4 regions of the Halodesulfovibrio oceani subsp. galateae genome follow, and region 2 is predicted to be linked to each of the others. Evidence: predicted binding sites of a transcription regulator. Region 2 holds the regulator's gene; each other region holds the start of a gene.

Region 1 (3,622 bases), 1.6 Mb from region 2:
GGAGTAAATCTCCGTGCTGTGAGAAGCGTTCGTAATTCATTGTAGAGGTATTTGCGCTGGCAGCCATATTTCCGACACCTTTTTCGAAGAGTTTAATAACGCCTGAGTAAAAGCAGTTGGTATTTGTAACTTACTGTTTTTGCTTAAACTTGTTGAGTGATGCAAGGATGGAAGCTACTGCTTTGTAGAGGTCTTCCGGAATTTGATCACCCACCTGTACTGACTTATACAAAGCGCGTGCCAGAGGGACGTTTTCTCGCAGAGGAATGTCGTTTTCTCTTGCAATTTCTCTAATTCGCTTCGCCATAAGGTCAGCACCCATCGCAACAACAATCGGTGCTGGTGCTTCCATGGCGTTGTAGCGCAAGGCTACGGAAATATGAGTAGGGTTTGTAACAACAACGTCTGCCTTTGGAACATCCTGCATCATGCGCTGCTGGGACATTTCGGCCATTTTTTGGCGCTGCTGCTGACGAATCTTCGGGTCACCTTCTGACTGTTTGTGTTCATCTTTTACTTCGTCTTTGGACATCTTAATGTTCTCGTCATAATCCCAACGAGTGTAAAAGTAGTCAGCAAGAGCAATAGCGAGCATGGCAATGGTGGCGTACAGAGATACCTTATAGATAAGGCTGAGCATGTATTCTGCGATACCTTCAGGTGTGGCGTTATAGAGCTGAATGAAGTTGTCCATCTCATCCGTAATAACAATGTACGGTGCAATACCGATAACGGCTGCAAACGCGATGCTTTTAATGAGTCGCACCAGTGTCTGCATAGACAGGAACATGTTCTTCATCCCTTTAATCGGGTTGAATTTACTCCATTTCGGTTTAAAGACCTTCATTGTCCATAGGTGCCCAACCTGAACACGCATAGATAATCCCGCAAAAAGAAACAGGAAGAGGAAAACTGGAAGGAGCATTACCGCAAGATCGTATGCCATTTCATTAATAAAGTTGATGGCAGACTTGGTTGTCATGTTGAGCGTAGCGTCAAATGTATAACAGGTACGCATAATATGCTGCACCTGCTCATTAATGGTACCAATCCATGCATAAACAATAATGATGCCTGCAAGGGTTGTTGCGGCTTTAGGAACTTCTTGCGACTTGGCGACGTCACCATCTTCGCGGGTCTTTTCCCGCTTTTTGGGCGTCGCTTGTTCTGTCTTACTCGGATCACTTTGTGGCATGTCTGTGTATCCTGTTTATTGCTGTAGCAGCGGAGAGCCAGCTTTAATGAGATGAGAGAACATTGGCCCAAGACTCAAGATAAGTCCTTCCATTCGTTGTCCCATAAGGGTGAACAACATACCGATAAAGACAAGACCTACAGCGATTTTTACTGGGAAACCGAGCATGAGAAGGTTCATCTGTGGTGCCGCTCGCCCCATAAGACCAAGGGTCAATTCAACCAGCATAAGTGAGATCATAACTGGAGCGGCAACCTTAATTGCCAAAACGAACATGGTCATCGACAGAGTAAGAATTTGTTGACCTAGCATGGCAGAGAGAACGAGTCCTCCCGGCGGAATAAGGTCAAAGGAATCTGTTAGCGCTTTAATGAGATATAAGTGACCGTTTGCAACAATGAAAACGGTAAAGCTCAATTGGTATAGCAGGATAGACGTGATACCTTCTTGCTCACCTGATGATGGGTTAGCAAGGGTAAGCATGGAAAAACCCATCTGGAAGCCGATAACCATACCGCCGGTTCTAATTCCTGCAAAAATGAATTTAACAGCAAGTCCTAGCAGAACTCCGAGTAGAATTTCGCTAAGCATAATTAATGCAATTTCAAATGGATGTGCTGGAAAATCTGTTGCTTCGAACGATATCGACGGGAATATGGCAAGGGTGAGCATGAGGCACACAGATGCTTTAACCACACGGGGGATGGTTTTTCCCTCGAAGAATGGCAGTAGAAAGACGACAAGGCTGAGTCGCATAAGTGTGAGCAGAAAGCTTAGAAATTCTGCCATATCAAAATTAAAGATGTCCATATATAAAGAATAGCAAGAGTTGCGCCAGTCCTTGAAAAATAAGGCTTTTCGCGCCGTGGGACATCTCAACCTGTCTCAACCTGTCAGACTGATGACGCCCTTGCAAAGTGGGTATGATTCTGGCACTCCACGCAGATTGAGACAGTAAAGTATGTTTATTTGCAGCAAACTGTCTTAATGTACGAAAAGGATTTTTGTTAATAGACTGGAATTCACAAACTTTGGAGAAGTAATGGACCTTTTGCCTATTAAGCGAGCACTGTTGAGTGCCACAGATAAGACTGGTTTGGTCGAATTTGCGACGTTTTTGAGCGAGAATGGTGTAGAGTTGGTTTCTACCGGCGGTACAGCACGTATGCTTAAAGAAGCCGGGCTGAAGGTTACACCTGTAAGTGATGTTACAGGATTCCCTGAAATCCTTGGCGGCAGGGTAAAGACTCTTAACCCGTTTATTCATGGTGGTATCCTTGCAGACAAGGACAACCCTGAACACCTTGCTACCCTTAAAGAACACGAGATTGCAGCGTTCGATTTGATTGTAGTAAATCTCTACAATTTCGAAAATGCAGCAGCGCGTGGTCTTGATTTACGTGGTGCGGTTGAAGAAATCGACATCGGCGGCCCTTGTATGCTTCGTGCCGCAGCTAAAAACTTCCATTCTATTCTCGTTCTTCCTGATCCTTCCGAGTACAACGCTGTACAGAAGGAACTGCTCGAAAATGAAATGCGAGTAGGGCTTGCGCTTCGTCGTGATATGGCGGTAAAAACATTCGCACGTACTTCTCAGTACGATGGAATGATTACGGAGTATCTTGCTAGCAAAGATATTTAAATAACATATATTGAAATGCCTCCGGCGGCTGAGGGGGAACCCCGTTTTTGAGTCAAAAACGAGGTTCCCCCTCAGACTCCCCCTCCTGAAAAACCGTTAGGGTTTGGATGAAGTATATTTACTTTATGGGAGTTGAAGAGAGCAGGAATAAGCTGACCAACGTTTTAAACAATGGTTAGACCTCGCGGATAAAAGTTTTTGGAGAGTCCAGAGAAGCCTTTTTTCAAAAAGGTTCTCTGGCCGCCGGAGGCAATATTTGTAAGGTAGCCAAAGGCATCCCGCTGACAAGCGCCGCCGGAGGCAACTCCCGCTAATAAGCGCTGCCGGAGGCAATAGAAACAACAGGAGTTCGTCATAGCCTCTAAGGTTCTCGGCAACACACAGGGACTCAAACCGAGTCAGTTAAAATCTCTCCAGCGGCTATTTGCCCGCCGTTATCCAGTAAAAGAGGGATACACTACAGATCAGGCGCACGAGCTTGCGGCACTTTCCCGCATCGTCGGCAGACAGATCGCATTACTTATAGACCGCCAAGGCAAGCCTCAAATGGTGCTGGTGGGCGATACTGGTGCTATCTACATTCCGGAACTTCCTCGCGCCCGTTCCAGTAGCGACCGTTTACGCGGTCTGCGTCTTGTTCATACTCATTTGAACGAATCTCTTCTTTCGCAGGAAGACTTAATGGATATGCTCTTCTTGCGTTTGGATTCTATATCTGTGCTCACCGTTGATGGCATGGGTGCTCCTGGAACTTTTCAGTCTGCTCATATTCTTCCTGTTCCTTC
Region 2 (3,622 bases):
TGGGTAAAAGAAAACCGCAGTGAAGTACTCGGTTCTTCTAATCAGCCTGTAGAAGCAATTTTCTCAGCACCAGGTAAGGCAAAAAAATAAATGTCTATTATCCAAGCTGAAGGACTTTGCAAAATTTACGGCAAGCGTGAGGTTGTCCGCAATATCAATCTGCAAATGCAGCAGGGTGAAATTGTGGGACTTCTTGGCCCTAACGGCGCTGGTAAAACAACAACATTCTACATGCTCATTGGTATTGTTAAACCCAATGCCGGTGTGGTTCGTGTAGATGATATGGAAGTCACCGACTGGCCGTTGCACGAACGTGCGCGAATCGGCTTGAGCTATCTTCCTCAGGAAAGCTCTGTTTTCAAAAAACTCACAGTCTCTCAGAACTTGCAGTTGATTTTGGAACAAACAGAACTGTCCCGTGATGATCAGAAAAAACGTGAAGAAGAACTGATGGAAGAATTCGGTATCACACATATTCGTGATACTCACGCCATGCATATTTCCGGCGGTGAACGTCGCCGCCTTGAAATTGCCCGCGCGTTAATCCGAGATCCTAAGTTTATTCTTCTCGATGAGCCATTTGCAGGCATTGACCCACTCGCTGTAGATGACATTCAGGACATCATCCGTAAACTGCGTGACAAAGGAATGGGCGTGCTCATTTCCGACCACAACGTTAGGGAAACATTAAAAATTTGTGATAGAGCTAACCTTGTTTACGAAGGTCAAATAATTCTTTCCGGTACGCCGCAAGAGATTGTTGATAACCCAAAGGCGCGTAGCGTCTACCTTGGAGAAGGTTTTAGTCTCTAGTATCTTGATAAAAAATATAATTTGCGCCCTCGCAATAACGAAAAGCCCGTCCAACGGGCTTTTTTCTTGGTTGCATATAACGTTCCTATGTGGCAAAAAAGAGGTCAGTTATCTGATTTGGAATGTTTTTTGATAGGCAGTACTCATACATTATATTTCAGCTTTTTAGCTAGTCGAACCACATAGGACATTCTTATATATGGCTCTTGAACTTCGCCAACAATTAAAGCTTGCCCAGCAGCTTGTAATGACCCCGCAATTGCAGCAGGCAATCAAACTGCTGCAGCTTTCTCGCGTGGAACTTGCTGAAACCGTTCAGCAAGAGTTGCTGGAGAATCCTTTTTTGGAAGAGTCCTTGGAAGAAACCGCTAATCCAGACAAAACTTCTGCTAAAGAACAGCGTAAAGATGAACAGGAAGCTTATGACAAAGAGCTTTCTTCTAACGCTGACTGGGAAGATTATCTGGGTGATTTCTCAAGTACCACCAAACAGGTTTCAATGCGGGAAACTGAAGCATTAGAGGAAATGAGCTCATTTGAAGCTCGTCTTGCTCCTGCTCCAACGTTAGACGGTCATCTGTACTGGCAATTAATGCTTTCTCCACTCTCAGAAGAGCAAATTCGTGTTGGAGAAATCATCATTGGCAGCATCAGCTCTAATGGGTACCTACATGTATCTACAGAAGAGCTGTCACAGATTGCTCAAAGCGATCCTGAAACAGTGGAACAGCTTATTGAGCATATTCAACAATTTGACCCTGTAGGGGTTGCTGCTCGCACTCCGCAGGAATGCCTGCTTGTTCAGGTAAAAGCTCTCAATTACGATCGTGACCCAATTCTTGTAGATATTATTACTAATCATCTTGAAGACCTAGAGAAGCGTCGTTACAAACCACTTGCTCGAAAATACAAAATTTCCCTTGAAGATCTCAGAGAGTACCTAGATGTAATCCAGAGCCTTGACCCTATGCCGGGGGCACGGTTCGGTGGAGGAGAAGCACAATATGTTTCTCCAGACGTTTACATCTATGAGTACGAAAAAGAATTCGTTATCGTTCTCAATGAAGATGGTTTACCACAATTACAACTCAGTGAATTAACAGAGCAACTCCCGAAAACTACTAACGCTGAAGAAAAAGATTATTATCAGGACAAGATGCGTTCTGCCTCCTGGCTGATAAAAAGTCTGTACCAACGGCAACGAACTTTATATAAAGTAGTTGAGAGTATTGTTAAATATCAAAGAGAATTCTTCCTTAATGGTGTTACATCGTTAAAGCCGCTAATTCTTAAAGATATTGCAGATGATATTGGCATGCACGAATCAACGGTAAGCCGTATCACCACAAGTAAGTACATTTCGACCCCGCACGGTATTTTTGAACTGAAGTTCTTCTTCAACAGTGCAATTGGCCTTGATGATGGTAGTCAGGTCGGATCGGAGAGCGTAAAAGCCCTCATTAAAAAGCTTATTAGTGAAGAAAATACAAAAAAACCACTCAGCGATGAAAAAATCGGTGAGATTTTGAAAGAAAAACTGCAGGTTAACATTGCACGAAGAACTGTAGCTAAATACCGTACCGCAATGAATATCCCTTCATCATCCAAGAGAAAGGTGGTATTCTAAAAGCGAAACCAGCTGACTCACAGGGTTTCAAAAGTATCCAATTAGGAGGCACCATGAACATCGCATTCACATTCAAAAACTTTGAGCCTTCCAATCACCTAAAAGCTTATGCCAAACGACGCTTCAGCAAGCTTGGCAGATTCTTACCGAACCCTGAACACTTGGAAATGCAAGTCTCACTTTCTGTTGACAATTTCCGCCACAAAGCCGAAATTTCACTTGTATCGGATAACTTAACTCTATCCGCTACTGAACAGTCTGAAGACATGTATGCAACCGTTGATCTTGTTCGCGATAAACTTAAAGCACAGATCATACGTCGTACGGAAAAACTGCAAACGAAACGCAAGGGTGCAGAAAAGTTTGTTCTAGAAGGTACTATCCCTCCAGAAGAAGCAGTAGAGGCGGAACGAACCATCATTGGTATGGATAATTTTATACCGAAACCGATGGATCTTGACGAAGCCGCTATGCAGCTTGATGCACTTGATTATGACTTCCTTGTTTTTCTTAATGCTGAAACTGAACGGGTAAATGTGATCTACCGCCGAAAAGATAAGAATTTCGGCCTGATTGACCCCGTTTTCTAGGAAAAGTAATGAAACTGGGTGAATACCTAGAAAAAGAACTTGTACTGCCAGAGCTAACCGCCAGCACCAAACAAGAGGCGCTGGCGGAGCTCTTGGCTCCTGTCGTTGAAAAAAACCCATCCCTTGATGCTGAAGAAGTTTTTAACGTGCTTATGGAACGAGAAGCTCTCGGAACCACAGGTATTGGTAATGGCATTGCCATTCCTCACGGAAAACTTCCAGCACTCGATAAAATAGTAGTAGTAGCCGGTCGAAGCTTCGATGGGCTGGACTTTGATGCACTTGATCAAAAACCTTGTAAGATTTTCTTCATGGTTCTTGCTCCAGAAAACGTAGCAGGTACACACCTGCGCATCCTTGCCCAAATTTCGCGACTCCTGAAAGATGAAGATTTCAAACAATTATTTATGGAATCTGATAGTCAGGAAACTTTGTGGAACCTTTTATCTGCTGCGTAACATGAGTATTTTATGATTTCTGCATCTCAACGTACTATTCCTGTGATCATTATTGCCGGACTCTCCGGAGCTGGTAAAAGTAGCGCGCTAAAAGTCTTTGAAGACATGGCATACTACACTATTGATGGACTTCC
Region 3 (3,622 bases), 1.0 Mb from region 2:
GAGAGCTTTCTGTGGTTCGTCAAGATCAGGGAGCAGAACAAATGCTGCCATGCCACAGATTGCCATTGCGCCGCCCCAAAGTATGGAGAAGAAACCAGCGGTAATCGTACCACGGGATGCAACCTTACCGCTCTTAGCAGTGAATACACGCTGCCAGATGTCCTGACCGATCATAATACCAAGGTACATGAGCAGGAAGTACATAAGAAGCTGATCCCAGCCGATAGCAAACGGATCAAAATAGGAAGGTGGAACCGCGTTGAACAACGCATCAAGACCACCGGCTTTTTTAACAGAAAGCGGCACGAGGAAGCCGAACACGCCTACCATCATCAACACAAACTGAATAACATCTGTAATGGTTACAGACCACATACCACCAAGCAGGGTGTACAGCAAAGATACTGCGCCACCGGCGACCATGGATGTAACCATATCCCAACCGAAAAATGCGTGGAGAATAGTACCAATGGCGATAACCTGAACAACCGCGATCATTGCGGTGTAGATACAGGAGATAATTGCACTGATGTACCGTGCGCTGGCTGCGTAACGAACTTCCAGCATTTCACTCAGGCTGATAACGCGAAGGTTAGCCATCTTGCTGGAAAGCAAAATACCCATGCTCATCACACCAAAGCCGTACATGAGCACAACCCATGCTCCTGAAAAACCAAACTGGTACGCAAGCTTTACAGAACCGAAGGTAGCGCCGCCACCAAGGATAACACTGGCAAGGCAGGGAAAATACATCCAAAATTTTAAATTACGACCGGCAACAAGAAAATCTTCATTACTCTTTGCGAAAAAGATTCCAGCGATACCGCATCCGATCATTACGAGGAAATAGGCGAGGATAATTATAAGATCGATAGACATATGTTACTCCGTTCCAGCTTGTCTCTTGTTGTAGGCAAGGCATGACAGAAATGCATGCATGATTCCGGCAGCAGCAAAGGATGTAATATCAGCAGTGTCAGATTCAGGCAGAACTTCAACAAGATCCATCCCGATCAGATTCAACCCCTGACAAGATTCGAGCACAAGTTTCAGTGCTTCATGGGTGGTAAAACCACCAATTTCAGGTGTACCGGTTCCCGGTGCATATGCAGCATCAAGGAAATCGATATCAAAGGTCAGAAAAACTGGAGTTCCCGGAGCGATGCGTTCGCGAATGCGTTTAACAGCAGCTTCAATGCCTATGTGATGCAATTCCCATCCGGTAATCACATCCATTCCACTCTCACGTGCAAACTGTAAAGCATCACGGCTGTACAATGGACCACGGATTCCCACCTGAGAAGATGCTTCAGGCTTGATCAGTCCTTCCTTGATAGCCCAATGGAAGGTTGTTCCATGGTTGTACGGCTTACCAAAGTAGTCACTGCCTGTATCGGAGTGGGCATCAAAATGAATAAGAGCTACCGGCCCATGCTTTTTAGCGACAGCACGCAGTTCCGGTAATGTAATTGAATGATCGCCGCCCATAATTACTGGAATAGCGTCTTCCTGTAGCACGGTTGCCACGCCTTCTTCAATTTTTTCAAAGCTCTCTTCCAAGTAGCCAGGAACAATATCAATATCGCCCCAATCCACACCACTACATTCTTCAAAAATATCTACATCAAGCACTTCGTTGTAATTTTTCAAAATGCTGGAAGCCGCTCTAATAGATTCGGGACCAAAACGACAGCCGGGCTTATATGATGTCGCGGTATCAAACGGTACGCCTAAAATTGCGAAGTCTACGCCTTCTGCTGAAGCAACATGAGGCAAACGCATAAAAGTACGCACACCGCAAAAACGTGGGGATTCTAAAGAATTAACTGGTTTACTCATACTTTCCTCCTGAGATTGCCCTGCCCATGGGACAGTCTCAGCAAAACAAACGGGCACAAAATCAATATACAAGTTAAATCCGTCATGAAACACGACATCAATTTATCAAAGTAAATTGCCGGACAAGGGCAGGGTTGTACCTCCATAAAGGCAAGCCTCATGCCAAAACATAACCTGTTAAGTTTTATTGATATTATCTGTAAGAAAGTTTTACCGACTATTCAGTTTTGAATAGTTTTATATGAGCAAAAGAAAAAAATCCTGTAATGGCAGTACATTTCTACCTATTCACTTCTGCATAGGAGGTAATTCAACATTGAATACAGCAGTTCAATGTGTTTTTTGAGCGCATCTAACGTGCCTGTGCCATGTATCCCGTGGCTTAAGCTTCCTCCGCCCTGCTATCTTCTTCCGTAGAATTCGAAGAGTCACGGCTTCAACTTGCGGGGTTCTCAAAAACTTCAAACGGATCCATCCAAAAAATCCCGTTTATGGATTTCTCACACGGTTTATTCGTTTTGACTCAACCCGTGAGATTCAAACGTAAAACTCGACTCTTGAAATTCAATCCCTAAGCCTCAACTGATAACTACAAAAAAAGCCGCTACGTCTGTAGCGGCTTTTTGAATGACAACAATAAAAAATATTACTGCTGAAGAGCACGGTCGATACGAGCGAGAGTACGGTCTTTACCGATGATCTCCATAACGTCAGGGAGGTTAGGACCACCCATCGCACCAACAAGTGCCACACGTAATGGAGGGCCAACAGCTTTAAACTTGAGGCCATTATCAGATACATAGTTACCCATAACATCGTGGGTAGTATCTTTAGTGAATGCTTCAAGTGCTGCAAACTGCTCACGCATATTTGCAAGATGCTGTTTACCTTCTTCAGTTAACGCTTTGGTTACTGCTTTTTCTTCAAACACGTATTCGGAATCAGAAAGAAGCATGAAACGCATTGCGTCTACAAGGCTGATCAGGTCTTTTGCACGGTCTTTAAAAAGAGGAGCCATTGCAGTTAATGTTTCGATGGATACATCAAAACCAGCTTCTTTTACAAACGGCCCAACGAGTGCTGCAAGTTCAGCATCAGTAGATTCTTTCATGTACTGAGCGTTGAGCCAGAGAAGTTTGTCTGGATCAAAACCGGCAGCAGAAGAAGAAAGACTGTCGGTGGAGAATTTTTCGATGAGTTCGTCCAGAGCGAAAATTTCCTGATCACCATGAGACCAGCCAAGGCGTACGAGGTAGTTAACCAGCGCCTGCGGAAGCAGACCCATTTTTTCGTATTCCATAACGGATTTTGCGCCATGACGTTTGGAAAGCTTCTTACGATCAGAACCAAGAATCATTGGAACATGACCGAATTCAGGAAGATCCCAACCCAATGCATTATAAACCATAATCTGCTTAGGGGTGTTGTTCACATGGTCATCACCACGAAGCACGTGAGAAACTTCCTGAGAATGATCATCCACAACAACAGCAAGGTTGTACGTAGGAGAACCATCGCTACGACGAATGATCATGTCATCGAGTTCTTCGTTGTCAAAAGCAATGCTGCCTTTAACAAGGTCTTTCCAAACAGTACGACCAGTAAGCGGTGCTTTAAAGCGCACTACACGGCCTTCTGCTTTCTCAAGACCAAGCTCACGACATTTGCCGTTGTACTTAGGCTTTTTGCCATTAGCACGAGCTTCTTCGCGCATTGCTTCTACTTCTTCAGAAGTACAGTCACAATAGTACGCTTTGCCTTCTACAAGCAGCTGATCAATGTA
Region 4 (3,622 bases), 2.0 Mb from region 2:
TCGCGCTTGGAAAGAACACCGAAGCTTTCGAACAATGCAACACTGGATTCGCTGTTGAGTGCAGTAAGTGCTTCAGGAGTAGTGCGAAGGTTTGCAAGACCGCGGGTCTTAGCTTCTTCAGCCCACTCATCAGAGTAACCGTCACCGTTGAACACTACAGAGTCGTGTTCCTGAACGATTTCCTGAATAACTTTTGTTACTGCATCGTTGAGTTCCCAGTTTTCGCTGTACATGAGGTTCTCAAGACGGTTGGAAATGTAATCCAAAGAGTCAGAGAGAATAGTGTTCAGTACGAGCTGTGCACCGGCGATAGACTGGCTGGAGCCAACTGCGCGGAACTCAAAGCGGTTTCCTGTGAAAGCAAACGGACTTGTACGGTTACGGTCACCGGCGTCCATAGGCAGTGGAGGCAGAGTATCTACGCCTACACGCAGGATGCCTTTTGCTTCAGAGGTAGCTTCGTCGCCATTTTTGATCTGGTCAAAGATGTCAGAAAGCTGCTGTCCGAGGTAGATGGACATGATCGCAGGAGGTGCTTCGTTCGCACCGAGACGGTGGTCGTTGCTTGCACATGCTACGCTGGAACGGAGCAATGAACCGTGTTTGTGAACAGAGCGGATCATAGCAGCACAGAAGAGCAGGAACTGAGCATTTTCATGCGGAGTTTCGCCCGGCTCAAAGAGGCTGCCGAATTTGCCGTTACCGATGGAGTAGTTCAGGTGTTTACCGGAACCGTTGATTCCTGCGAACGGTTTTTCGTGCATGAGGCACGCCATACCGTAACGCTTAGCAACGCTTTTCAGTACGCTCATGATCATCTGGTTATGATCGTTTGCGAGGTTGGAATCTTCAAACATTGGTGCAATTTCGTACTGACCAGGTGCTACTTCGTTGTGACGGGTTTTTACCGGCACGCCGAGTTTGTAGAGATCGCGTTCTGCTTCAATCATGAATGCGAGAACACGTTTCGGAATGGTACCGAAGTAATGGTCATCCTGCTCCTGACCTTTAGCTGGCTTTGCACCGAAAAGGGTACGGCCTGCAAGGTAGAGGTCGGGACGGGAGAAGTAGAAGTTACGGTCAACGAGGAAGTATTCCTGCTCTACGCCAGCGTAGTTCTGAATGCGTCCAAAATTTTCGTGACCAAGCAGCTTAAGCAGACGGCTGGTCTGGGTGTGGATGCACTGGTTGGAACGGAGAAGCGGAGTCTTTTTATCAAGAGCTTCACCAGTCCAGGAAACGAATGCAGTAGGGATACACAGGAAAACGCCATTGTCGTTTTCTAAGAGGTATGCAGGGTTTGTAAGGTCCCATGCGGTGTAGCCACGAGCTTCGAAGGTGGTACGCAGACCGCCGTTCGGGAAGCTGGATGCATCCGGTTCACCCTGAATAAGGGTAGTGCCGGAGAATTGGGCGATTGCGCCGCCGCGTCCGTCAGGCTCAAGAAAGCTGTCATGCTTTTCAGCGGTAAGGCCGGTAAGCGGGTAAAATACGTGTGTGTAGTGAGTCGCACCACGGGAAAGAGCCCATTCTTTCATTGCTGAAGCTACTGCATCTGCAATAGAAGGGTCCATCTGTTCGCCATTTTCGATTGTGCGCTTGAGAGATTTATAAACAGGTTTAGGAAGGTGATCTTGCATGACTTTGTCATTGAACACATTGCGACCGAACAGGTCGGTTGGCTTTTCTTCCAAGAAATTTAACGGCTTGCTTGTTGGTGTCGTGTTGTTTACAGCCGAAATGGCTTTAAGTCTGGCTAACGATCCACTCATGAAAATCTCTCCTTTAAACTAATTTGCGCAATATAAAATGGTACACGCCCGAGTAGGCATCTGCATTCTTCTTTTAGAAAATATAAAGCATAGATAATGCCAGTTCTGTAAAATCAATAAGTTACAAAAAATGGCTGCTTCTGTTGATTTCTTTTTATGACAAAAATGTCACAAAAACAACAATAAAAGTACCTGAATTTACAATATTGTAAAAACAGGCCTAAAATAAGCAGTGTGCGGCGAAAACCAAATCACAAATTTGTAAAATAGACATGTGCGCCGTAAGTAGGTACCTACTGCAATGGGCGAGTGCACTATGCAGCTGTAATCAAAATATCACAATGCCCAAATTTTACCAAAGTTGTAATAGTCTGAGATAATAGTTTTTTTGTCGATCTTTTGTTTAAAAGTCGATACTTGACTGAAACATTGGCGTAATTATTTTACTATATTACTCAGGAATATAGTATATGATGAAGATACATCCATTAATCAAAAAATGTAGTAAGTGAATTTAGCCTTGAGAGGTTGGCCATGATGAGACGGAGTATTGAAGATAGAAATATCAATCTAGATTTTATTCCGCCTAAGGTTAAGAAGGTGCTCGCACCAATTAAGAAGCCATTAATGCATATGACTGGCGTTGATGGATTGTTTAATGTGTATGATAGCATTACAAGAAGAGATAACCCGCTTGAGTTTTGTCAAAACGGTTTAGAAATATTAAATATAGAAGTCGAAGCTCTCGGTAGAGGGCTGCGCGATATGCCGCTTGATAAGCCGCTTGTTATCGTTTCGAACCATCCGTTTGGTGGTATTGAAGGACTCGCGCTGATGGCAGAAATATTGCCGCTGCGTCCTGAATGTAAGTTTCTTGCGAACTTTATGCTTGGAATTATGCCGGAATTGCGTCCATGCATGATTGAAGTGAATCCGTTTGAAACAAAAGAGGCACGCCGCGCAAATGTTCGCGGACTTCGTAATGCGATTACACATGTAGCAGCAGGCGGAAGTCTTGTGGTGTTCCCGGCTGGAGAAGTTTCCCATCTTCAGCCTAAAATGGGCGGCATCGTTGATCCAGTATGGAGCAAAAACGTAGCGCGGATTATTCGTAAAACGAATGCCGACGTTCTGCCTTTGTATTTCCACGGTCGTAATAGCCTGTTCTTTAATATGATGGGTATGGTGCATCCATTTGCACGCACAGCCATGCTCCCGAAACAGCTATACAATAAACGAAACAAAAAAATTACCTACAGTGTCGGGAATATTATCCCGTCCAATATGTTGAAGACGTTCGCAACAGAAGATGATGTGATGAACTATCTGCGTGTTCGCAGTTATTCCCTAGCTAAGCGTCCATCATCCAAAAAATTCCGTCTTCCGTTCAGAAAAGAAAAAGATCAGATGGAAATCGCAGCAGCGCGTCCGCATGAATCGCTCCTGAGAGAACTCTCGAAACTGCCAGAAGAACAGATTCTTGCAAAAGAAAATGGATTTACAGTATTTGAAGCGCAGGCATTTCAGATTCCAAACATGCTGCACGATCTTGGTCGACTGCGCGAATTAACCTTCCGCCCCGTGGGTGAAGGTACCGGACTCGATCTTGATCTCGACACCTACGATTATGAATACGATCATCTTATTCTATGGGATGATGAAAAAGAAACAATCGCAGGTGCGTACCGTCTTGGATGCACAGATAAAATCTTTCCTAGAAGCGGCGTAAAAGGCATGTATTGCAGCACCCTCTTCAAGTTCAAGCCAGAGTTTTTCACCCGCTTTGAACATGCAGTAGAGCTAGGGCGCGCAATAGTGAATCCGGATTATCAGAAAGATTACAGTCCGCT

The links. Region 2 encodes sigma-54, which starts transcription at its own class of promoters, with help from an activator protein. Its sites were predicted from a motif close to CTGGCACGGNNNNTGCTT; they were not measured.
Region 1: fliR (flagellar biosynthetic protein FliR) is a predicted target of sigma-54. The motif match lies at 2,016-2,033, and genes of this name have one in related genera.
Region 3: speB (agmatinase) is a predicted target of sigma-54. The motif match lies at 1,988-2,005, and genes of this name have one in related genera.
Region 4: ACZ5V1_RS15750 (glutamine synthetase III family protein) is a predicted target of sigma-54. The motif match lies at 1,858-1,875, and genes of this name have one in related genera.

Annotation. Positions count from the first base shown of each region.
Region 1 covers NZ_AP042453.1:3,105,607-3,109,228, reverse strand. Annotated here, with positions in the region: gene flhA (flagellar biosynthesis protein FlhA) at 1-67, opposite strand, end outside; gene flhB (flagellar biosynthesis protein FlhB) at 131-1,195, opposite strand; gene fliR (flagellar biosynthetic protein FliR) at 1,211-1,984, opposite strand; gene ACZ5V1_RS13700 (IMP cyclohydrolase) at 2,238-2,837, shown strand; gene hflX (GTPase HflX) at 3,384-3,622, shown strand, end outside.
Region 2 covers NZ_AP042453.1:1,515,802-1,519,423, forward strand. Annotated here, with positions in the region: gene ACZ5V1_RS06660 (LptA/OstA family protein) at 1-90, shown strand, start outside; gene lptB (LPS export ABC transporter ATP-binding protein) at 91-813, shown strand; gene rpoN (RNA polymerase factor sigma-54) at 1,013-2,440, shown strand; gene hpf (ribosome hibernation-promoting factor, HPF/YfiA family) at 2,494-3,030, shown strand; gene ACZ5V1_RS06680 (PTS sugar transporter subunit IIA) at 3,039-3,488, shown strand; gene rapZ (RNase adapter RapZ) at 3,501-3,622, shown strand, end outside.
Region 3 covers NZ_AP042453.1:2,541,251-2,544,872, forward strand. Annotated here, with positions in the region: gene ACZ5V1_RS11510 (sodium:solute symporter family transporter) at 1-879, opposite strand, end outside; gene speB (agmatinase) at 883-1,839, opposite strand; gene gltX (glutamate--tRNA ligase) at 2,486-3,622, opposite strand, start outside.
Region 4 covers NZ_AP042453.1:3,580,392-3,584,013, forward strand. Annotated here, with positions in the region: gene ACZ5V1_RS15750 (glutamine synthetase III family protein) at 1-1,772, opposite strand, end outside; gene ACZ5V1_RS15755 (lysophospholipid acyltransferase family protein) at 2,307-3,622, shown strand, end outside.